Regions from separate parts of the Buttiauxella sp. WJP83 genome, predicted to be linked through region 1. Evidence: predicted binding sites of a transcription regulator. Region 1 holds the regulator's gene; each other region holds the start of a gene.
What was found. Region 1 encodes PhoB, which activates phosphate uptake and scavenging genes when phosphate is short. Its sites were predicted from a motif close to CTGTCATAAAACTGNCNNAT; they were not measured.

Region 1 (7,930 bases):
TCAGGAACTGCGCGCTTGCCTGCTCTACGCGGCTTTCTTCCTGTTGCAGTTGCTGTTGCAGTGTCTTCCACTGGCTCTCCAGAGCAATGCAGTCATTGTGCAGGGTATGCCAGTTTTGCAGCGCTGAAATTTGTTCGCTTTCGGAAAGCGGAGCGGGTGTAGTGCCATCATCAACCATCGCATTAAGCAGGCTTCCCAGTGCGTCGAGTTGCTGTTGCAAGCGTGGGAGTTGCTCATTGTGCTGCTGCCAACGCTGTGATTCCTGTTGGCGTTCCGCCAGCCAACTGCTTTCTTCGCCATTGGCCGGATATTGAAGGCCTACACTTTCCAGCGCAGCGTTCAGTGTTTCGCGTAGGGACGCTATCTCTGCGGCAAGTTTTTGGTGCTGAAGCCGCAATTGAGTGAGCTGTTCTTCCAGTAAGATCCGTTGGCTAAGTTGATGCAGTTGTTGCTCACGATGTTCTTCGCTTTCCAACCACCGCTGGAGGTCATCTTCTGGCGTCAGTGACAGTTGAAGGCGGGAGCACAATTGCTGCCAGCGCAAACGCAGAGCGGCTTCTTCTTCAGTGAGCGTATTAATGGCAGCCAACATGCTTTCACGCTGTGAACGCAGCGTATCGAGTTGGCCTTTCATTGCAAAACCGGCTTCCGCAAGGCTTGCCACTTCGCGCTTAAGTACCGCCAGCCGCTGCTGATTTTCCCCTGGTTGGATGGCCTGGTAGTCAGCAACCGCCGGATGTTGCGTCGAACCGCACAACGGGCAAGGTTGCTCAGGTTGCAGACGGGCGCGTTCTGCTTCGAGGCTGACAATACGGCTTTCCAGCTCGCACACTTTTTCCAGGTCACTTTCGTGCTGGCGTCGTTCTTTGTATTGCTGGCGTTTAAGTGCCAGCTCCGCATCGCACTGGGTTATCTGCTTTTCAAGCGCGGTAATATCCTGTTGCTGCTGTGTTTTGCGTTTTAGCAATGAGGAAAGTTGCGGTTGTATGGTCGCAAGCTGCTGGCGCAAAGGGCGTGCTGAAATCGTTTCTTGTAAGTGCGTGCTCACTTCATCTGCACTGAGTGCAAGCTCAACTGCTGGCAGTAATTCGAGCTTTTTCTGAAGGGCTTCGATGTCACGCTGAAAGTCTTGAAGCTTTTTTGCCTCATTTTGCTGTTGGCTGAAGGCCATGCGCCAGCCTGTGAGTTCAGCACCCCACAAGCGATAGCTGTCGTGTGTTTTCAGCCATTGTTGCAGTTCGGTACTTTCATGCGCCAATTTTGCAGCCTGGCTTGCGGCAGCTAGTCGCGTCTGCTGGCGGCGCACTGTCGCCTGACGTAAGCGAGTATTCACTTCTTCCGTCTGAATGCGGGTATTTTTCAGCGTAGTTTTCAGTTCTTGCAGGCGCTGCCAGTCAGGGCGCAATTTTTCTGCAGGTTGAGCTCGCATCAGCTTTTCGAGTTGCGGTGCCGCTTCCTCAATAGCGCGAGCGGCCGTATTCAACGCTGCTTCTGAATGCGCGTGGTGTTGAGTCAACTGGTTGAGTTGACTCAGCCACTTCTGATGGAGCTGAAGCGTTTGCTGCTCCGTAAGACGATTTTTTTCTTCAAGAGTAAGTAATTGCAAACTGGCAGAAAGCTGCTGGTGCTGCTCATCGCTTAACAGCGCAACACCTGCCGCCTGCGCTTGTAAGTTCTCAAGTTGGCTGCGTACATTTTTATGATTTTCAAATACCGCCGCAGAAACAGCGCCGTAAATCTCCGTTCCGGTAAGCTCTTCAAGCAAGGACGCGCGGTCATTGGCATCGGCATTTAAAAACGCCGCAAACTGGCCCTGCGAGAGCATCATTGAGCGGGTAAAGCGGTCGTAATCGAGACCGGTTAATTTGGCGGTGACATCGAGCTTATCTTTTACTTTATCAGCGATGATTTTGCCGCTTGCCACTTCCGCAAGCTCAACGCGTGGAGCTTGAAGATTACCGTTTGCTGCGTTGCGCGCCCGATTTTGGCTCCAGAATGCGCGGTAGGCTGTGCCTTTGACTTCAAACTCCACTTCCGCCAGACATTCGGCAGTGTCGCGGGTCATGAGATCATTTTGTGATTGTGAGACCGTGTTGAGACGCGGAGTTTTGTGATAAAGCGCGAGGCAGATAGCATCCAGCAGTGTTGTTTTTCCGGCCCCTGTCGGCCCGGTTATTGCGAACAAACCATTGCTGGCGAAAGGCTCGCGGGTGAAATCAATTTTCCATTCCCCTTTCAGGGAGTTTAGATTTTTTAACCGCAGGCTGAGGATTTTCATGCCTGTTCCTCCGCGTCATGCAGACTTGCCACGGTTTGGGCAAATAGAGTGCGTAAACGCTGTGCGCGTTCCTCTGTCGTCTCTTCCTGAACCAGACGGCGCTCAAAAACATCTTCTACCGTCAGTTCGCTCAGTGTTTCTTTGTGTTGTTGAGCAATGACACGCTCGCGCTGCTCACGGCTACGGCGCAGCAAAACGACTTCAACTGGCAGTGTTTCAGTCAGTTGCTGAATATGGCGCTGCATATCATGCAGATATTCGTCGGTGGCGATTTCGATGTCCAACCAGACTTTGGGGTCTGCGGGGGCATCGCGCCATTGAGCAAGCTGCTGTTCAATTTCGCCCAATGAACCTTTGATCACCGCTAAAGGCTGGCTAACAGGGACCGGAAGTGGGGTAACCTCACTCAATTTACCTTCTGCAAACTCAACCAGATAAACGCTTTTGACCTTACCGGTTTCGTCAAAACTCAACGGTATTGGCGAGCCGCTGTAGCGGATATGTTCGGTGCCACCAATTAATTGTGCGCGATGAATATGTCCCAGGGCGATGTAATCCGCATGCGGGAAATGCTGCGCCGGGAAGGCGTCTAGCGTGCCAATATAAATGTCGCGCACCGCATCCGTTTTCGTCACACCCACCGTGGTTAAATGCCCGGTGGCGATAATCGGCAGCTTCGCATCCGCACGTAAATCACACGCCGCGCGGAAACACTGCTGATAATGTTCGCTAATGGACTCCATTAATGAACGCTGCTTTTCGTGGCCGGATAAACCCGCCTGGCTGTTTTGAATATCGCGTGGACGCAGAAAGGGGATGGGGCACAGAATTGCCCCCGGCTTGCCATCTTTCTTATTGAGCACCATAGCTTGTTGGCTGGCATCGTGACGGGCGCTGGCGATGACATAAGTGTTAAGGCACGCCATTAATTCTCGCGATTCGTTAAGTGTTGCAACAGAATCGTGATTCCCCGCCAGAACCACCAGGGAACATCCGGTTGCCTGAAGCTGCACCACAAATCGGTTATACAGTTCACGGGCGTAGCTCGGCGGCGAGCCAGTATCGAAAATATCCCCTGCGACAATAATCGCATCCACATCATGAACGACTGCGGTATTGAGCAACCATTCAAGAAATGCCTGGTGCTCTGGACCGCGGCTTTTGGTATAAAAATTTTGACCAAGATGCCAGTCTGATGTGTGAATAATGCGCATAACCTATCCAGTGGCTTAAAAGCGAAGTCTCGATTATAAAGGGGTGAGGCGAAAAACGTCATATCTGTCTGTGTCATAAATCAAAATGATGAGTCATCAAACAGTCATGTATTTCATAAATCTGTCATAAATCTGACGCATAATGGCGCCGCATTGAAACAACAATTACACCTTTGGGTATCTTCCTTTAGCAGGGCGAATCATGGCGAAGCGTATTTTAGTCGTAGAAGATGAAGCTCCAATCCGTGAGATGGTGAGTTTTGTGCTCGAGCAAAACGGTTTTCAGCCTGTAGAAGCGGAAGATTATGACAGTGCAGTGAATCTGCTTATTGAACCTTTCCCGGACCTGATTTTACTGGACTGGATGTTACCAGGCGGCTCAGGTATTCAGTTTATCAAGCATTTGAAACGTGAGGCATTGACGCGTGAAATCCCCGTGATGATGCTGACGGCGCGCGGTGAAGAAGAAGATCGCGTGCGTGGCCTTGAAGTCGGGGCCGATGACTACATTACCAAACCGTTTTCACCCAAGGAGTTGGTAGCTCGTATTAAAGCTGTCATGCGCCGAATCTCCCCAATGGCGGTGGAAGAGGTGATTGAAATGCACGGGCTAAGCCTTGACCCGTCGTCACATCGCGTGATGACCGGTGAAAATCCTTTGGATATGGGCCCGACGGAATTTAAGTTGTTACACTTCTTTATGACGCACCCGGAACGGGTCTATAGCCGTGAACAGTTGCTTAATCATGTATGGGGCACCAATGTTTATGTCGAAGACCGAACTGTGGACGTCCATATCCGGCGGTTACGCAAAGCGCTCGAACACAGTGGACATGACAGAATGGTACAAACAGTACGCGGTACGGGTTATCGGTTCTCAACCCGCTTTTAACCCCTTAGCAGGAGAGTGACGCGTGCTGGAACGGTTGTCATGGAAAAGGCTGGTGATGGAGCTGGTGCTCTGTTGTATACCCGCCATCATTTTGGGCCTGATTTTTGGCTATTTACCTTGGTTTTTATTACTGGCAGTCACTGGACTGCTGGTTTGGCATTTCTGGAATTTGCTGCGTTTGTCGTGGTGGCTGTGGGTGGATCGCAGCATGACGCCTCCTCCCGGTCGCGGAAGTTGGGATCCGTTGTTATACGGCCTTCACCAAATGCAGTTACGCAATAAAAAGCGTCGCAAAGAGCTAGGCAATTTGATCAAACGCTTTCGTAGCGGTGCGGAATCATTGCCAGATGCCGTCGTACTGACGACGGAAGAAGGGACAATTTTTTGGTGTAACGGACTGGCTCAACAACTGCTGGGGCTACGCTGGCCGGATGATAATGGGCAGAACATCCTAAACCTGCTGCGTTATCCGGAATTTACCCGCTATTTGACGCAAAAAGATTTCTCCCGGCCATTGACGCTGGTGCTCAACAATGGTCGTCATCTTGAATTTCGTGTTATGCCTTACAGCGACGAACAGTGGCTGCTGGTCGCGCGCGATGTCACTCAGATGCACCAACTAGAAGGGGCGCGACGTAACTTCTTTGCCAACGTAAGCCATGAACTTCGTACACCGTTAACGGTGCTGCAAGGTTATCTGGAGATGATGCAGGATCAAGCGCTTGAAGGGCCGCTGCGTGAGAAAGCGCTTGGCACCATGCGCGAGCAAACTTCGCGCATGGAAGGGTTAGTGAAACAACTTTTGACGCTGTCAAAAATCGAAGCGGCTCCGGCCATGGTACTCAATGAAAAGATTGATGTGCCACTGATGTTGCGGGTGGTAGAGAGAGAAGCGCAAACTCTCAGCCAGCAAAGACAGACACTGCAATTCGATATTGATCCCTCGCTAAAAGTGTTCGGTAACGATGAACAGCTGCGTAGCGCGATTTCAAACCTGGTGTATAACGCGGTAAACCATACGCCGGAAGGGACGCACATTACAGTGGGCTGGAAGCGGGTGGCAGGCGGCGCGTGCTTTAGCGTGACGGACAGCGGGCCGGGTATTTCAGCGGAACATATTCCACGCCTCACCGAGCGCTTCTATCGCGTGGATAAGGCGCGTTCGCGGCAAACCGGCGGTAGTGGGTTGGGACTGGCAATAGTGAAACATGCTTTAAGCCATCACGATGCGCGTCTGAATATCGAAAGCCAGCCGGGCAAAGGTTCGACATTTTCCTTTGTGCTGCCTGAGCGGTTAATCGTTAGCGAAAAAGAAGTGCAGACAGAGTAGCTGAATGCTTCTGTGTCAAAAAAAACACAGGCCAGTATACTGGCCTGTGTTTTTTTTGTTCACTTGTAAATCAAAAACGCTTAATCGGTTATAATTTAACCACACAATAAACCATACTACTTTCTAACGGATAAACAAATATACTGACTTTAAGTCTAATTTAAGGAGATCAATCTGGTTTTAGGATCCCTTCTTGCCTTCATACGCTATAAGCGTTTTAATTGCGCCCCTGTGATTAGTAGACCGACTGGATTTGAGTGGTAATTCAAACAACTATTCTTCGCCACCGATCCCGGAAAGGATTTTTCGCTGTCGTCTCCACCGATCACCGCTTTTATGCCGAGTTAGTGGCATAAAAATTTGAATACTTTCAACACCACACATCCACAGGCTGCAAATATTTATGACCCATCATTTGAAATCTCGAGACATCCTCGCGCTGGGCTTTATGACCTTTGCGTTGTTTGTCGGTGCAGGCAATATCATTTTTCCACCCATGGTGGGGTTACAGGCGGGTGAACACGTCTGGATAGCGTCACTAGGCTTCCTGGTGACCGCAGTCGGTCTCCCGGTTCTGACTATCGTCGCCATTGCTCGTGTAGGCGGTGGCATTGATAGCCTGAGCTCACCGATTGGCCGTCGTGCCGGTGTGCTGTTGGCGACGATTTGCTACCTGGCTGTTGGCCCGCTGTTTGCGACACCGCGTACGGCTACCGTTTCCTTCGAAGTGGGGATTGCGCCACTGGTCGGCACGGGTGAACTGCCACTGTTTATCTACAGCGTGGTTTACTTCGCTATTGTTATCGCCATTTCACTTTATCCAGGCAAACTGCTGGATACCGTAGGCCATGTGTTGGCTCCGGTGAAAATTGTCGCGCTGTTGGCGTTGGCTGCGGGTGCTATGTTGTGGCCTGCGGGTGGGATCAGCACGGCGACTGAGGCGTATCAGAATGCCGCGTTTTCTAACGGTTTTGTGAATGGCTATCTGACCATGGATACCCTTGCGTCACTGGTCTTCGGCATTGTCATTGTTAACGCTGCACGCTCGCGTGGTGTCACTGAATCCCGTCTGCTGACGCGTTATACCATTTGGGCTGGTCTGATTGCAGGTATTGGCTTAACGCTGATTTATCTGGCGCTGTTCCGCCTGGGTTCAGACAGTGCAACTCTTGTGGCTGACCAAAATGCCAACGGTGCTGCCATTCTGCATGCTTACGTGGCACACACCTTCGGTGGTGCAGGCAGTTTCTTCCTGGCCGCGTTGATTTTCCTCGCCTGCATGGTAACGGCAATTGGCCTGACTTGTGCGTGTGCTGAGTTCTTCAGCCAGTATTTGCCGCTGTCTTACCGTTCGCTGGTGTTTATCCTTGGCTTGTTCTCGATGGTGGTTTCTAACCTCGGGTTGAGCCATCTGATTCAGGTTTCGATTCCGGTGCTGACGGCGATTTACCCACCGTGTATTGCGCTGGTGGTGCTGAGCTTCACCCGTCCGTGGTGGCATAACTCGACGCGTGTGATTGCACCGGCGATGCTCATTAGTACATTGTTTGGCATCCTCGATGGGATCAAAGCATCAGCAATCAGTGACATTTTACCCGCGTGGACTTCACGCCTGCCATTGTCCGACCAGGGCCTGGCATGGTTGCTCCCAACGTTAATCATGGTGGTGATTGCCATCATATGGGACCGCGCAGCAGGGCGACAAGTGGCTCAAGCAGCCCACTAAAAATTATAATTTTGTACAACCACGGGGCTTCGCTCCGTGGTTTTTTTTATTGTTAAGCAGGTATGGAATCAATGGAAAACGCTAATAAACTCAAGCGCGGCTTGAGTACCCGGCACATACGCTTTATGGCGTTGGGTTCGGCGATTGGCACCGGGCTGTTTTATGGCTCGGCAGACGCAATCAAAATGGCAGGGCCCAGCGTCTTGTTGGCCTACATCATCGGTGGCGTTGCTGCTTACATCATTATGCGTGCGCTGGGGGAGATGTCGGTTCATAACCCTTCCGCCAGTTCATTCTCACGCTATGCGCAAGATAACCTTGGCCCGCTGGCAGGATACATCACAGGTTGGACCTACTGTTTTGAAATCCTGATTGTCGCGATTGCCGATGTCACCGCCTTTGGCATCTATATGGGACTGTGGTTCCCGGCCGTGCCGCATTGGGTCTGGGTATTGAGCGTGGTTCTGATTATCTGCGCCATAAACCTGAT
Region 2 (7,930 bases), 140 kb from region 1:
CGACGGAATTATTGAAAGCGCTGAGAGAGAACTTCTTGCTGCATCCCACCTCCCCTTTAATTACGCGTTAACGTTAGTGTTTTCAGCCAAAGAAAGTTTATTTAAAGCTTTGTTTCGCCACGTCGGGCGCTACTTTGATTTTTCAGCGGCATCCATATGTAAAATTGAACAAGCACACATAATTCTGACGCTCAACCAGCCACTCGGACCCTATCAAAAAGACAGTAAATTCAAAGCAATATGGGAAGGTAACGCTACGCAATTAATAACATTAATACGGTTTGAATGAGGATAAAGAGAAATTACTTGCGGTTCGGTAATAAGTGAATGTTATATTCGAAAGAACACACACATCTATAACATCACTTATAACAAGGACTCATTAATCTATGGAAAATTCGCTTTCTCTGGAATCGTTCCTCTCATCTGTACAACAACGCGATCCACACCAACCTGAATTTGCTCAGGCAGTACGCGAAGTCATGACCACACTGTGGCCTTTCCTCGAACAAAATCCTCAATACCGTCGCTCTGCGCTGCTGGAGCGTTTAGTCGAACCCGAGCGTGTGATTCAGTTCCGCGTGACCTGGGTGGATGACAAAAATCAGGTTCAGGTTAACCGCGCCTGGCGTGTGCAATTCAGCTCCGCGATTGGGCCATTTAAAGGCGGGATGCGCTTCCATCCATCCGTTAACCTTTCCATTCTGAAATTCTTAGGCTTTGAGCAAACGTTCAAAAACGCACTGACCACCTTGCCGATGGGCGGGGGTAAAGGCGGTAGCGACTTTAACCCTAAAGGTAAAAGCGAAGGCGAGATCATGCGTTTTTGCCAGGCGTTGATGCTTGAGCTGTACCGCCATTTGGGGCCAGATACTGACGTCCCGGCAGGTGATATTGGCGTTGGCGGGCGTGAAGTGGGCTTTATGGCGGGGATGATGAAAAAACTCTCCAACAACACCGCTTGCGTGTTCACCGGCAAAGGCCTTTCGTTTGGCGGAAGCCTGATTCGCCCGGAAGCCACCGGTTACGGCCTAATCTATTTCACCGATGCGATGCTCAAGCGTCATGGTCTGGGCTTTGAAGGGATGCGTGTCGCCGTTTCTGGTTCCGGCAACGTGGCGCAGTATGCCATCGAAAAAGCACTCTCTCTGGGTGCTCGCGTAATTACCGCTTCTGACTCCAACGGCACCGTGGTTGATGAAGCAGGCTTCACCACCGAGAAACTGGCACGTCTGACTGAAATCAAATCCAGCCGTGACGGGCGCGTTGCCGATTATGCGAAAGAGTTCGGCCTGCAATACCTCGAAGGCCAGCAACCGTGGAACGTGCCGGTAGATATCGCGCTACCGTGTGCCACGCAAAATGAACTGGATACCGACGCGGCACGCACGCTGATTGCCAATGGTGTGAAAGCCGTGGCGGAAGGCGCGAATATGCCGACTACCATTGAAGCCACCAATCTGTTCATTGATGCGGGCGTGTTGTTTGCACCAGGTAAAGCGGCTAATGCGGGTGGCGTGGCAACATCAGGCCTTGAGATGGCGCAAAACGCCGCTCGCCTGAGCTGGAAATCAGAGAAAGTGGATGTCCGTCTGCATCACATCATGCTGGATATTCACGAAGCCTGTGTGAATTACGGCGGTGAAGATAAGCAAACGCATTATGTTCGTGGCGCGAATATTGCGGGCTTCGTGAAAGTGGCTGACGCAATGGCAGGACAAGGTATTTTATAATATTTAACCATGGCGTTCGGTAGATTACCGAGCGCCATAATTATTATTTCGCAGTTTAATAACATCCATTCTTTAATCCCCCAATCAAAATCAACAATTTAATTACATCAATAAACGGCACCTCAACGCTTAATCGAATTTTATTTATTCCCTCAATCGGCATTCCTGTTTTAAGAATCTTCTCGTTCGGTAGTTTTTTTCTGTCGATATTATTCAGCGCATCTATTTGCATTTGAATATACCTACCAGGAAACACGATGAAAAAACTAACTCTTATTACACTGGCCGTTCTACTGGCGGGGTGCAGCGCCAACAGCGTGAACTCACAGGCTCAACACGTGCGCGTAACCAACAACGAGCCAGGTAAGGAGTGTAAATTCCTCGGCGATGTTACCGGCAGCCAGGGGAATTTCGTGACCGGCGGCTGGACATCAAACAGTAACCTGGAAACCGGCGCGCGCAATGACCTGAAAAACCAGGCGGCTAATATGGGTGGCAACGTGGTGTCTATTTTGACTCAGCGTGCAGGCCAGACCGGCAGCGCCTATAACGGCTCCGGCAGCAGCGAGCAAACTAACGTAACGCTGACCGGGAATGTGTATCGCTGCCCTGAGTGATGCGTCTGTGCTTAGCGAAGCAGGCAGCCCTCTCCCATGCGGGGTAACCGTTTTTCCCCTTCTCCAGGGGGAGAAGGCCGGGATGAGGGCCGTTTTATTCTATGCCGCTGGCACCACTTTAATATCTTCCATTCCAATCCCCAGCTTGCGCGGTTCATGGCCCAGAATATTGCCTTCATTAGATAACTGAGGCTGTGGCGGAATAATTTCCACCAGACTACTGCGCTCAGGATTATCAAAATGCAGCGTAGTGGTACTGAGTTCTTCGCCAAGTGTTAACGTCTGCTGCTGGCTTCCCACTTTTACCGGCACCGGCTGGCCGATATTTGGCCCAAATGCTTTAGCTGTAATGACCAGATCAAATTTCTCCGGCAACGGCTCGGCATATTCGATTTTCACTGCCGGTGCCAGATTGGCATTTGACCAGCGCCCCCAATTTTCAGGACGGGAAATCCCGGTAAACGCTTTCACGTTTTGCGGAGCGCCGGGGATATTGAAAATAAAGCTATCGGCCTGGTAGCGAATCGCGTTTTCATCCAGTTTCAGCAGTGCCACAGTATTTTTAAAACGCGCTTTGTCGGTAGCTTGCTGGGTAAATTGCACCGCATGTTGTTCCTGCGGTTGTTCAATTAAACGCACTGTCGGCTGTCCGCCCATTTGCCCCTGGGCAACACACAGACCGGTGGAAAGTGCCAGTTTGGGTTCCCACAAACGCGCCATTTTGAAGCAGCGGTCGGCCCAAATAAATTTGTCGTTTTCTTTAAAATCAGCCAGTTGGTAGCGCAGCGGTGCAGAGTATTCGCTTTCCGGTAATGGCTCGATTTTCTTATCCAGAATACGCAGCAGCAATGGCATTTTAAAATGCGCCCCAGAATAGCTGAAGGTATTTTTCTGCTGGTTAATCTCATATTGGGTGATGGTTTTCGGGAAATTCCACAGATCAATGACGTCAGGTTTCCACGCCATCACCTTTTCTTTTACGTTAAGAAATACGGCGGCTATCGACTGCCCGGACAAACTGCTGCGCCCTAAGCCAAGATAATTATCGCCCCCCAGAACATCCAGCACTGTTGCTCCGTTATCCAGAGTACTGCGTTTTACCGGCACCAGGTCCGCCTGCGGTTTATCACCACGAAGAATAAAGAACAGGTTATTTCTATCGTGCTGGTTAAGGTATTTGTAGGCGGTGTTATTCATGGCGAGATGATCAGAAGAAACGACAATCACGGTATTTTTAAAATAGGGTGAAGCTTTTATTTTTTCGATTAACGCGGCGATATGTTCCTGGCTACAGGCTACCGCGCCAAAAGACAGGTTTTGTTTGCCGTCAAAATTGTAACTGCGACGCTTGCACGTTTTTGAAATAAAACCGTCTGGATGGTGCGTATCGACGGTTAACGTAAACAGTGAGAATCGTTTGTTTGCTTTCGACAGTTCAATATACTTTTCATAGACTTCATCCAGCACCGTATCGTCGTAGAAGCCCCAGTTATTGCGGTAGTTTGGGTCGGCAACCATGCTTTTCAGCTCTTGAGCCCCGTACATATAGTCGAAACCATGAGACTGTAAAAAGATATCTTTGCCAGCAAAACGTAAATCTGCGCCCTGCATAAAGTAGTTTTCATAACCCGAGGCTTTCAGTATGTCACCCAGGCAGATATTTTTCGGGAAGAAACTCGACATCGAAGCCGATGAGTTCCCTTCGAACGGCGCAAATAATGGAATACCACATTGTGAGGCGACCATTCCGGCTATGGTGTAATCAGTGCCGGGTAATTGGACGGTATGGCTGAAATCTATTCCTTCATTTTTTAGCCCCGTTAATTCCGGCGCTAAGTCAGGGAAGTATTCCGGCTCCAGATAAGTACGTTCAAGACTTTCGCCATAAATATAAACGAGGTTAAGTTTCGGATTATTAATGGTGCCATGGGGGACTTTGTAATAAACATCGAAATCAGAATCACCCGCGCGAGTTTGTGATGTAACCAGTTCTGTCACCTGGCGAAAAGCAGGTGATGCATCGACCGAGGCCAGCGCCAAAACAATTGCCAGCAGGCTATATCCAAAGTGATGGGGATAGCCTTTACGGCGACGCAGAATCCAGGCCAAACCGCCAAATACGGCGACCAGGACAACAAATACCCCAACGCCAGGAAGAATGTACTTGCCTGTTCCGGCGCCCGTCAGGCTGCTGGTCAGGGTATAAAGCACCGCGTCGTTGATGCCTTCACCGGTGAAGTAGTTGCTGGCGACAAACGTCACGTTCAGGACGATATATAATCCCAAAATAAGCAGGATGACACTAAACCACCAAACGTTACGTCCAGCTTTAACGGCATACACGGCAATGGCTGCGACAAACAACACAATTGAAAACATTTCCGACAACGCCTAACCCTCAAAATGAACCCGCGCCATTGCGCAAAAATGTACATAAAAACGCATGTGCGCTAAATCTAGCTGTGTTGTCACACTCCTGCAATTTCTCTGACATGAAAGTGACATGCATTTCGGAATTGTACGTATCCCGGACGTCATCGACGTGCATGATTAATAGCTGCCAGCTATTAGAACCATCGTTAATACAACGCTTGGGTGGATTGACCCGTTCAGCGCATCAGTGATTTAATCCCGCCGCTGTTATGATTTTTTAAAGTGGAATTGTAACGCGCAACATTAAAAGGCCACTCCGCAAGGGGTGGCTTTTTTTATGCCTGTCGTTTCGATTGGTAGGTATTACTTATCAATTCAATACAACCTACCCATTAGAGCGAAACGCGAAATTTCGTTATCTTTCTCCCATCGCAAAACGGAGGAAGTACAGATGTCTTTAATTAATACAAAAATCAAACCATTCAAAAACAGCGCTTTTAAAAACGGTGAATTCATTGAAGTTACCGAGCAGGACGTAGAAGGCCGCTGGAGCGTTTTCTTCTTCTATCCAGCTGACTTCACTTTTGTATGCCCAACTGAACTGGGCGATGTTGCTGACCATTACGACGAATTCCAGAAACTGGGCGTGGATATTTACTCTGTTTCTACAGACACCCATTTCACCCACAAAGCATGGCACAGCAGCTCTGACACTATTGCAAAAATCAAATACGCGATGATTGGCGACCCAACAGGCACGCTGACCCGTAACTTCGACAACATGCGTGAAGATGAAGGTCTGGCAGACCGCGCAACCTTCGTTGTTGACCCACAGGGCATCATTCAGGCTATCGAAGTGACTGCTGAAGGCATTGGCCGTGACGCATCAGACCTGCTGCGTAAAGTGAAAGCCGCTCAGTATGTGGCATCTCACCCAGGTGAAGTTTGCCCTGCTAAATGGAAAGAAGGCGAAGCGACGCTGTCTCCGTCTTTAGATCTGGTCGGCAAAATTTAAACCGCTTCACATTCAGTAACGCTTATCGGCTGCACTTGCAGCCGATTTTTTCTTGCCATTAGGGAGGCACATCATGCTCGACACCAATATGAAAACCCAACTCAAAGCCTATCTTGAGAAAATAACTAAACCTGTTGAGTTAATAGCAACTCTGGATGGCAGCCCTAAATCTTCAGAAGTCAGTGAATTACTGGCAGAAATCGCCGAGCTTTCTGACAAAGTTTCATTCACCATCAATAACGATTTGCCGGTGCGCAAACCGTCGTTTCTGATTACTAATCCAGGTTCCGATAAAGGCCCGCGTTTTGCAGGTTCGCCACTCGGTCACGAATTTACTTCTCTGGTGCTGGCATTGCTGCAGATCGGGGGACATCCGTCGAAAGAGTCGCAAGATTTGCTTGAGCAGATCCGCGAAATCGATGGCGATTTCCATTTCGAAACTTATTACTCGCTCTCCTGCCACAACTGCCCGGACGTGGTACAAGCGCTGAACCTGATGAGCGTGTTGAACCCGCGCATCAGCCATACAGCAATTGACGGTGGTGTGTTCCAGAATGAAATTCAGGAGCGCAACGTCATGGGCGTGCCAGCGGTATTCCTGAACGGTAAAGAGTTCGGCCAGGGGCGTATGACGCTGGCTGAAATCGTCGGTAAAATTGATACCGGTGCTGAAACACGAGCTGCCGAAGCGCTGAATAAACGTGAAGCCTACGATGTGTTAATTGTCGGCAGCGGCCCAGCAGGTGCGGCAGCAGCGGTTTACTCCGCACGTAAAGGCATTCGCACTGGCCTGATGGGCGAGCGTTTTGGTGGCCAGGTATTAGATACCGTTGATATCGAAAACTACATTTCCGTACCGAAGACTGAAGGCCAAAAACTGGCGGGTGCACTGAAAGCACACGTTGATGATTACGATGTGGATGTTATCGACACGCAAAGTGCCAGCAAACTGATCCCGGCGAAAACCGAAGGTGGTTTGCATCAGATCCAAACTGCGTCTGGCGCAACGCTGAGTGCTCGCAGCATCATCATTGCGACCGGTGCGAAATGGCGCAATATGAATGTTCCAGGCGAAGAACAGTACCGCACCAAAGGCGTGACGTATTGCCCACACTGTGACGGCCCGCTGTTTAAAGGTAAACGCGTGGCGGTGATCGGTGGCGGTAACTCAGGCGTTGAAGCAGCAATCGATCTGGCGGGTATTGTCGAACACGTTACGTTGCTGGAGTTCGCGCCAGAAATGAAAGCTGACCAGGTCTTACAGAATAAAGTTCGCAGCCTGAAAAACGTCGACATCATTTTGAATGCGCAAACGCTGGAAGTGAAAGGCGATGGCGCGAAAGTCACCGGTTTACAGTACAAAGATCGCATTACTGAACACGTTCATGAGATTGAACTGGCGGGGATTTTCGTACAAATCGGCCTGCTGCCAAACACGAACTGGCTGGAAGGCAGCGTTGAGCGCAACCGCATGGGTGAGATTATCATTGATGCGAAATGTGAAACGACCGTGAAGGGCGTATTCGCTGCGGGTGACTGCACTACCGTCCCGTACAAACAAATCATTATCGCGACCGGCGAAGGTGCGAAAGCCTCTCTGAGCGCATTTGATTATTTGATTCGCAATTCATAAAACCGTTTATTGATGACAAAAGCCCATCACTTGATGGGCTTTTTTAATAGTCTTTCGGTAAATGTTTAATCGTTACCAGCTTGCCGCGCTTAATCTCGATGTACTCCCCACGCCGTAATTCACTCAAAATTGCCATAATAGTACTGCGCGCCAGTTGAGTGCGTTCCTGAATATAATCCGCCACATTAATAGTGCTAAGGTGATCAGGTGTCAGTATGTTCAATTCAAGCAACTTACTGCGGATCATGACATAAGCTGTCACTCCCAGCAGATGCTCTTCACGCACGGAATAAACCTGTATAAACCAGGCAAGCAGGCTGGCGACGGTTTGCCATAAATTCTGTTGAGTAAAGATTTTAAAGGCTTGTTCCACCGGAACGACTTGCGCTTTACAGGGTTCTTCAATTTTCAAAAACCAACCGCCACGTGGACGCATGCATTCTGCAATGCCGTAAATCATCTCGCCTCTCGCAGACGAAAGCACTAAACCATCACTGGCACGAATAAACGAAAAATGCCCATCAGTGAACAAATAGAGTGATTTATCATTTTCCTGAAC
Region 3 (7,930 bases), 270 kb from region 1:
ATTATCCAATTCCGTTTGTTTGTAGCAACGTCAGACTAAACCCCATCACCGCCATACCGCAAAGTACGCCATAACTCGGGTTGTTGTGAGGATCAATTTCTTTGGCGAGTGGCATCAGTTCATCGACAGATAGCGCCACCATAATCCCCGCGACAGCAGCCATAATCGCCGCCATGACGACCGGCGAAACCATTGACCCGAGAATCAGCCAGGCCAGTACACCACCGAGAATTTCTGCGAGTCCCGAAATCCCTGCCCAGAAAATTGCTTTGCGCTTCGAACCCGTTGCGGCATACACCGGGCCTGCAACTGCTAATCCTTCCGGAATGTTGTGTAGCGCTACGGCGAGAGCAATACCCATCCCTAATTCCATATTACTGCTGGCAGTGACGAAGGTTGCGACCCCTTCCGGAAAGTTATGCAAACTAATGCCGAGCGTCAGCAGTAACGCGGTGCGTCGTAAATTACGAGGCTGTGGTTTGCTGTCCATCAAATCTTGCGGATGTGCATGGGGCAGGGCGCGATCAAGTGCGAAATAACCCAACAAACCCAACATGAACATTCCATAGCCCAATACTGGCGATATCCCTTCGGTATGAAGCGCTGCGGGTAGCATCTCCATTAACGAGATAAGCAGCATAATTCCTGCTGCAAAACCGAGAGAAAATGCCAGTACACGGTTCGATGGTTTCTGGCCGATAACGCCAAGAAAAGCACCAATAAAAGTGGCTCCCCCTGCTAACAGGGTCAGAATCAAGGGTACTGACATTCATTGCTCCTTTTGATAATGATTCTCATTTATATTAATGGGCGACGTGATAAAAATCGAGAGCCAGATGAGTAGCTTTACACATCGCTTACATTCAAATTTCCTGAAGATCTTCATCATGCTTATCTGAGTTCTTCATGCGGCAAAAGCGCGTAATGTGGTGTACATAAACTGAATATCCCGATAAAGGACACCACCATGACAACTCAACGAATGCCTGCGCTGTTCCTCGGACACGGTAGTCCAATGAACGTGCTGGAAGATAATCACTATACCCAAGCCTGGCGTCATTTGGGAGAGACCTTACCGCGGCCAAAAGCCATTGTGGTGGTCTCTGCGCACTGGTTCACCAAAGGCACGGGTGTTACGGCGATGGAAACACCAAAAACTATTCATGACTTTGGTGGTTTCCCGCAGGCACTTTACGATACCCATTATCCGGCACCGGGTTCGCCTGAACTGGCTCAGCAATTGGTTGATCTGCTGGCACCTGTTCCGGTGATGCAAGATAAAGAAGCCTGGGGATTTGACCATGGCTCCTGGGGCGTATTGATCAAAATGTACCCGAATGCTGACATCCCAATGGTACAGCTCAGTATCGATAGCACCAAACCGGCAGCCTGGCATTTTGAAATAGGGCGTAAGCTTGCTGCATTGCGCGATCAAGGCATCATGCTGATTGCCAGCGGCAATGTGGTCCATAACCTGCGTACCGCCCGCTGGCACGGTGAAAACACGCCATATCCATGGGCTGAGTCGTTTAACCAATACGTTAAAGACAATCTCACATGGCTTGGGCCGGTTGCAGATCACCCGCTGGTAAACTATTTACAACACGAAGGCGGCTCGTTATCTAACCCAACGCCGGATCACTATCTGCCGTTGCTGTATGTTTTGGGGGCGTGGGACGGTAAGGAACCAATTACGTTGCCAGTAGATGGCATAGAAATGGGATCGTTGAGTATGCTTTCGGTGCAAATCGGTTAATTATTATTTTTCCCCTCTCCCTCAGGGAGAGGGCCAGGGTGAGGGGGATTCGACATCAATTCGCCCTCATCCCAACCTTCTCCCCCAGGAGAAGGAGAAGGAGAAACGATTACTCTACAAACACATGCGGATAGAAACGCGAAAGATCCTGGGTGATTAATTCACGATCCTCACGAATACCAATGCCTGCCGGTTGATCGTTGATAAGCCAGCTTCCGAGCACCACGTAGCTGTCACCAAATTTTGGCAGTGGATAGAACTGTTGGACGATCATGCCTTCTTCACCGTAAGGGCCATCGACACGCGCAATTTCCTGGCCGTTTTCGATGATCTTCACATTCGCACCTTCGCGCGAGAAGATTGGCTTCACGACATACTTATCCATCGGCGGATAGCTATCTTCGGCGAAATAAGCAGGCAGCAAGTTTGGATGATCCGGGAACATTTCCCACAGCATTGGCAGCAACGCTTTGTTTGAAATGATACTTTTCCAGGCCGGTTCCAGCCAACGTACGCCAGCATCTTCCAGCTTGGTGGAGAACATCTCACGCAGCATGAATTCCCACGGGTACAGTTTGAACAGGTTGCTTATCACCTGATCCTGCAGATCGGTAAACTGGCCTTTCTCGCCCAGACCGATATCTTCCATGTATACGAACTCGCTGGCCACTTCTGCTTCTGCGGCACAATCCTGTAGATACTGAACCGTACCACGATCTTCTTCCGTATCCTGACAGCAAGCGAAATGCACCAGGTTGAAACCGTGTTGCTGCTTCAGCTCGGCAAAACGTTCGATGATCTTCTCTTGAAGGCTGTTGAACTGGTCGCTTTCTGCTGGCAGATTTCCAGACTGGATCTGATCTTCGAGCCAAATCCACTGGAAGAACGCGGCTTCATATAAAGAGGTTGGCGTGTCGGCATTGTTTTCCAGCAACTTTGGTTCGCCAACGCCATCCCATGCAATATCCAGGCGTGAGTAAAGCGACGGCTGCTGGGTACGCCATGATTGACGCACAAATTCCCAGGTGTGTTTAGGAATGCGAAATTTAGCTAACAGCTCATCACTGCTCACCACTTTTTCTACAACCTTCAGGCACATCTGATGCAATTCAGCAGTGACTTCTTCCAGCCGCTCAACCTGTGGAAGCGTTAGCTTGTAATAAGCGTCTTCACACCAGTAAGGCTCGCCATACATGGTGTGAAAATTGAAACCGTATTCTGTGGCTTTCTCGCGCCAATCCGGGCGCTCAGTAATCGCAATTCTTTCCATAATTTATTAGCCACCCATGGAACGAGAAGAACCTGTTGCGCTGTTGCTGCGCTGCATAGTCGATTGTTTAGCGACAGAGTCACCGAAACCGCCGCGTGTCACCGTGCTGGTGGTCGCAGGTTTAGGTGCCATAGCTGTTTTCGGCACGGTTGTTGTGCGGCCTGGTGTGGCTGCGCCGTAGCTCTTACCGCTGGCATCGGCATATTTACCGTAAGCAGGGCTTGATGGATTCTTTGAGGTAAACAGAGGTTGCTGCGCAAAGCCTGCGCCGCCGCCCATCAGTCGGCCCATCATGTAACCGGCCATCAATGGCATCCAGAAGCTGCCGCTTTGTTGAGGTTGAGCCTGAGCTTGTTCACCTGCCATATTGGCTTGAGCAGGCGCTTGCTGACATTGGCCTTCACCAAATTCAGCAATACATTCTTCACGCGATGCATATTTAGGCGCAGTACGTTCTGCTTCTTTCAGCGCGTTGTTGAAGGAAGTCGTACATTCGGCACTTTTGCCTGGGTTGGCTTGAGAACAGTCATCTGCGTTTTGATACATAGAGACTGTTTCGTCATTTTGTTCGCAACCGGCAAGCATAAACACAGCGGTAACCGCCAATGCAACCGGCGTCAAATGGCGGGCGTTCCAGCTTTTGCGGAACGATGCGTGGTTTATGGTTTTTGTCCGTTTCATTTATCTGTCCTGAGCCCAAAGGAATGAAGCTAATATTGTGCTTAGAATAGGGGATGAATGGTTGAAATTAAAGCGATGACGGGCACCAGGAGGGCGATCTTTACGTTGCCTTACGTTAAATGGCTCAAGTTGTGATGGGGGCGTAGAGTCACGCCCCCAAATAATGTCATCAGTTACTGAACGGGTTAGCTGATTTGCTGCTGGTCGCTGAAGCTGGAGTCGCTTTAGCAGGTGTTGCAGTAGCAGTTGTTGCTTCGGTATCCGCTGAATAACCATCTGCACGAGCATTCTGGTCTGGCGTTTCTGGAGCGACATTGTCTGCAGTCGTTGATACGGGTTTACCCAGAGTTGCATTCAACGCAACAAGATCCTGTTCGTTAAGCGTACCCAGTGCTGACTTAATATTCAGCTGGTTGATCAGGTAGTTATAACGAGCGCTGGAGAGCTGTTGTTTAGCGTTGTACAGAGTCGTGGTCGCATCCAACACATCAACGATGGTACGAGTACCAACGGAATAGCCCGCTTCCATTGCATCTAAAGAGCTTTGTGCAGACACAACCGCTTGTTTATAGGCGTTGATGGTACTGATTGACGCATTCACGTTGTTAAACGAAGAGCGGACGGTTTGCACTACGCTACGATGCGCACTTTCAAGCTGCTCACTCGCGCCAACAAAGTTGTATTGCGCTTGTTTCACCTGAGAGTTCACCGAACCACCGGTGTACAACGGCAAGGAGAAGTTCAGGCCGATTTTATTCTGGCCCATATCGCTGTCATCGTACTGAGAGCTATTGGTTTTAGAACCGCTGTAGGTGGTATTGGAAACACCCGTCGATGCAGTCAAACCTACGGTTGGCATGTGGCCAGTTTCTGCGAAGCGAATTTGCTCGCGAGCCAGGTCCTGAGACAAGCGTGCTTGCAACAATGCCAGGTTACGTTTTTCTGCTTCTTTCAGCAGATTATTCACGCCATCAGGCTTGTTGGTTTTGAAGCCGTCAACATTCAGCGATGCCAAAGACGGATAGTAATTGCCCGTCACCTGGCGCAGCGTTTCTACCGCGTTATCCAGATTGTTTCGTGCAGTGACTTCGTTTGCCAATACGTTATCGTATTGCGCACGGGCGTTCTGTACGTCGGTAATGGCTACCAGACCTACGTTAAAACGCTGAGTGGTTTGATCCAACTGACGATAAATAGCCTGTTTCTGTGCTTCTGTGAAGGACAGTGCATCAATGGCGCTCAGCACATTAAAATAGGCTGTTGCCGTATTCAGAATCAGGGTTTGTTGATCAGTCTGATAAGTGACATCTTGAATACCTGCTGATTTCTCTTGCAGGGTCAATGCACGCCATTTCGACATATCAAAAATGGTTTGCGTCAATTGCAAAGAGGCACTCGCCGCTTTGGAGTCGATGCCATTCGCATCACTATAACCATTGGTGTATTCATAATCAGCACCAAGGCCGAGTTGTGGCAGTAACGGGCTACGTGCTTCGTTAATTTTTTCGAATGCGGCATCACGGTCAGCAGCGGATTTGCGCAAGTCCGGGTTGCTTAAACGTGCCTGCTGATAAACCTGCATCAGGTTTTCTGCCTGGCTCATGGCACTGAAACCCGTTAGGCTCAGACCGATAAGAATTGGGAGCAGTTTCTTCATTTGCATTCCTTGTTGTGAAGCAGAAATAATTTGTTAGCGCTGACAAGAGCCGGAAATGATCGCCGATTTTAGCAGAGTCCGCCAGCAGGGGCGCTTGGCGTAATGTGCCATTGACCCTTAATTTTCATCAATCTATCACATAGGAAATGAAACGGCAGACAAACTGGCTTGAAATTGCCCATTTCATAACCATTAAAATCAGGAAATCATTATGACTAAGCAAAACGATCAACTCGTCACATTAGCCAAAAACGATGTTGAAATTATTGCACGGGAAACACTTTATAGTGGTTTTTTTTCGCTGGATCTTTATCGATTCCGCCATCGCTTGTTTAATGGCGAAATGAGTGGTGAGGTTTGTCGCGAAATTTTAGAACGCGGGCACGCTGCAGTACTGCTACCCTATGACCCTGTGCGAGATGAAGTCGTCTTAATCGAACAGATTCGAATTGCCGCGTATGACACCAGCGACAGCCCGTGGTTGCTCGAACTGGTTGCGGGGATGATTGAAGAAGGTGAGAGTGTCGAGGACGTTGCTCGCCGCGAAGCCGTTGAAGAAGCAGGAGTGATTGTCGGTCGCACTAAACCGGTCATCAACTACCTGGCAAGCCCTGGTGGAACCAGCGAGCGTTTATCGATTCTTGTTGGGGAAGTCGACGCAACAACCGCGAAGGGCATACATGGTCTGGCAGATGAAAACGAAGACATTCGTGTTCATGTCGTGAGCCGGGAACGGGCTTATCAGTTAGTAGAAGAAGGGAAAATCGACAACGCGGCTTCAGTCATCGCAATGCTTTGGCTGCAATTGCATCATGAGAAATTAAGAGAAGAGTGGAACAACTAAACATGAAGCGCTATACACCTGACTTCCCTGAAATGATGCGTCTGTGCGAAACCAATTTCGCCCAACTACGACGCCTGCTTCCTCGTAATGACGAAGTGGGCGAAAAAGTCACTTATCAGGTCACTAGCGCTCAATATCGACTCTCTATCCTTGAGTCGACTCGTTACACCACACTTGTACAAATCGAACAAACTGTCCCGGCGATCAGCTACTGGAGCCTACCATCGATGTCGGTCAGGCTTTATCATGACGCCATGGTCGCGGAAGTGTGTTCAAGTCAGCAGATCTTTCGTTTCAAAGCACGATATGATTATCCTAATAAAAAGTTGCATCAACGTGACGAAAAGCATCAAATTAATCAGTTTCTAGCCGATTGGCTGCGATATTGTTTGGCGCATGGAGCGATGGCGGTTCCGGTTTGTTAGTGAGGGTGAAACCTAAGGACACCATTTGGAAAGCCTGTTAAATCTTCCTGTGGCCGGTGGGGGCCAGATCAGGATCTTGCAAATTACAGATACCCACCTGTTCTCTGGAAAGAACGAAACGCTGCTTGGTATCAATACCTGGATGAGCTATCAGGCTGTTATTGCCGCCATCCTCGCCGAGCAGCGTCAGTATGACCTTATCGTTGCAACTGGGGATCTCGCCCAGGACCACAGTGCGCAGGCCTACCAACATTTTGTTGAGGGCATTGCGGAGATTCCTGCGCCTTGCGTTTGGCTGCCAGGCAATCACGATTTCCAACCTGCGATGTTTAGCTCGTTGCTTGAAGCGGGGATCTCCCCGGCCAAACAAGTTTTCCTCGGAGACAACTGGCAAATATTACTGCTCGACAGCCAGGTCTTTGGCGTCCCACATGGTGAACTGAGCGACTATCAGCTCGACTGGCTGGAGCGTAAGCTCGCCGGTGCGCCTGAACGGCATACGCTATTACTGTTGCATCATCACCCTGTACCCGCGGGTTGTAGTTGGCTGGACCAACATAGCCTGCGCAATGCCGCAGAGCTGGATGACGTTTTGCAAAAATTCCCGAAAGTGAAAACGCTGGTGTGTGGTCATATTCATCAGGAGTTGGATCTGGACTGGAACGGCAGACGAATGCTGGCAACACCGTCCACATGTGTGCAATTTAAGCCGCATTGCTCCAACTTCACTCTCGACACCATTGAGCCAGGCTGGCGTTGGCTGGAACTCCATCCCAATGGCGAAGTCACCACTGAGGTTTGCCGCCTGAAAGGTGCGGTGTTCAACCCAGATACCGCTTCAGAAGGGTATTGATGTCAACGCTACTTTACTTACACGGTTTTAATAGTTCGCCGCGTTCCGCTAAGGCCACCAGCCTTCAGGCTTGGCTTGCGCAGAATCATCCGCATATCAATATGATTATCCCGGAACTCCCGCCGTATCCTGCCGATGCGGCAGAGTTGCTGGAGTCGCTGGTACTCAAGCATGGCGGTGAACCGTTGGGAATTGTGGGCTCCTCTTTAGGGGGTTATTACGCCACCTGGTTGTCGCAATGTTTTACGCTACCGGCGGTCGTTGTAAACCCAGCGGTACGGCCTTTTGAATTGCTCGTCGATTATCTTGGCCAGAACGAGAACCCCTACACCGGGCAGCAATATGTGCTAGAGTCACGCCATATTTACGATCTTAAAGTCATGCAAGTTGACCCGTTAGAATCGCCAGATCTCATCTGGTTGTTACAACAAACGGGTGACGAAG

Region 2: opgB (phosphatidylglycerol--membrane-oligosaccharide glycerophosphotransferase) is a predicted target of PhoB. The motif match lies at 4,838-4,857, and genes of this name have one in related genera.
Region 3: nudF (ADP-ribose diphosphatase) is a predicted target of PhoB. The motif match lies at 5,486-5,505, and genes of this name have one in related genera.

The regions. Positions count from the first base shown of each region.
Region 1 is NZ_CP110080.1:3,689,423-3,697,352, reverse strand. It holds gene sbcC (exonuclease subunit SbcC) at 1-2,278, opposite strand, end outside; gene sbcD (exonuclease subunit SbcD) at 2,275-3,492, opposite strand; gene phoB (phosphate response regulator transcription factor PhoB) at 3,695-4,384, shown strand; gene phoR (phosphate regulon sensor histidine kinase PhoR) at 4,407-5,714, shown strand; gene brnQ (branched-chain amino acid transporter carrier protein BrnQ) at 6,118-7,440, shown strand; gene proY (proline-specific permease ProY) at 7,512-7,930, shown strand, end outside.
Region 2 is NZ_CP110080.1:3,550,783-3,558,712, forward strand. It holds gene entD (enterobactin synthase subunit EntD) at 1-289, shown strand, start outside; gene gdhA (NADP-specific glutamate dehydrogenase) at 390-1,733, shown strand; gene OH773_RS16445 (DUF4156 domain-containing protein) at 1,991-2,350, shown strand; gene opgB (phosphatidylglycerol--membrane-oligosaccharide glycerophosphotransferase) at 2,450-4,729, opposite strand; gene ahpC (alkyl hydroperoxide reductase subunit C) at 5,175-5,738, shown strand; gene ahpF (alkyl hydroperoxide reductase subunit F) at 5,812-7,371, shown strand; gene OH773_RS16465 (helix-turn-helix domain-containing protein) at 7,415-7,930, opposite strand, start outside.
Region 3 is NZ_CP110080.1:3,955,797-3,963,726, reverse strand. It holds gene zupT (zinc transporter ZupT) at 2-769, opposite strand; gene ygiD (4,5-DOPA dioxygenase extradiol) at 968-1,756, shown strand; gene OH773_RS18305 (glutathionylspermidine synthase family protein) at 1,866-3,026, opposite strand; gene OH773_RS18300 (DUF1190 family protein) at 3,033-3,707, opposite strand; gene tolC (outer membrane channel protein TolC) at 3,877-5,364, opposite strand; gene nudF (ADP-ribose diphosphatase) at 5,576-6,208, shown strand; gene OH773_RS18285 (DUF1249 family protein) at 6,211-6,633, shown strand; gene cpdA (3',5'-cyclic-AMP phosphodiesterase) at 6,659-7,486, shown strand; gene yqiA (esterase YqiA) at 7,486-7,930, shown strand, end outside.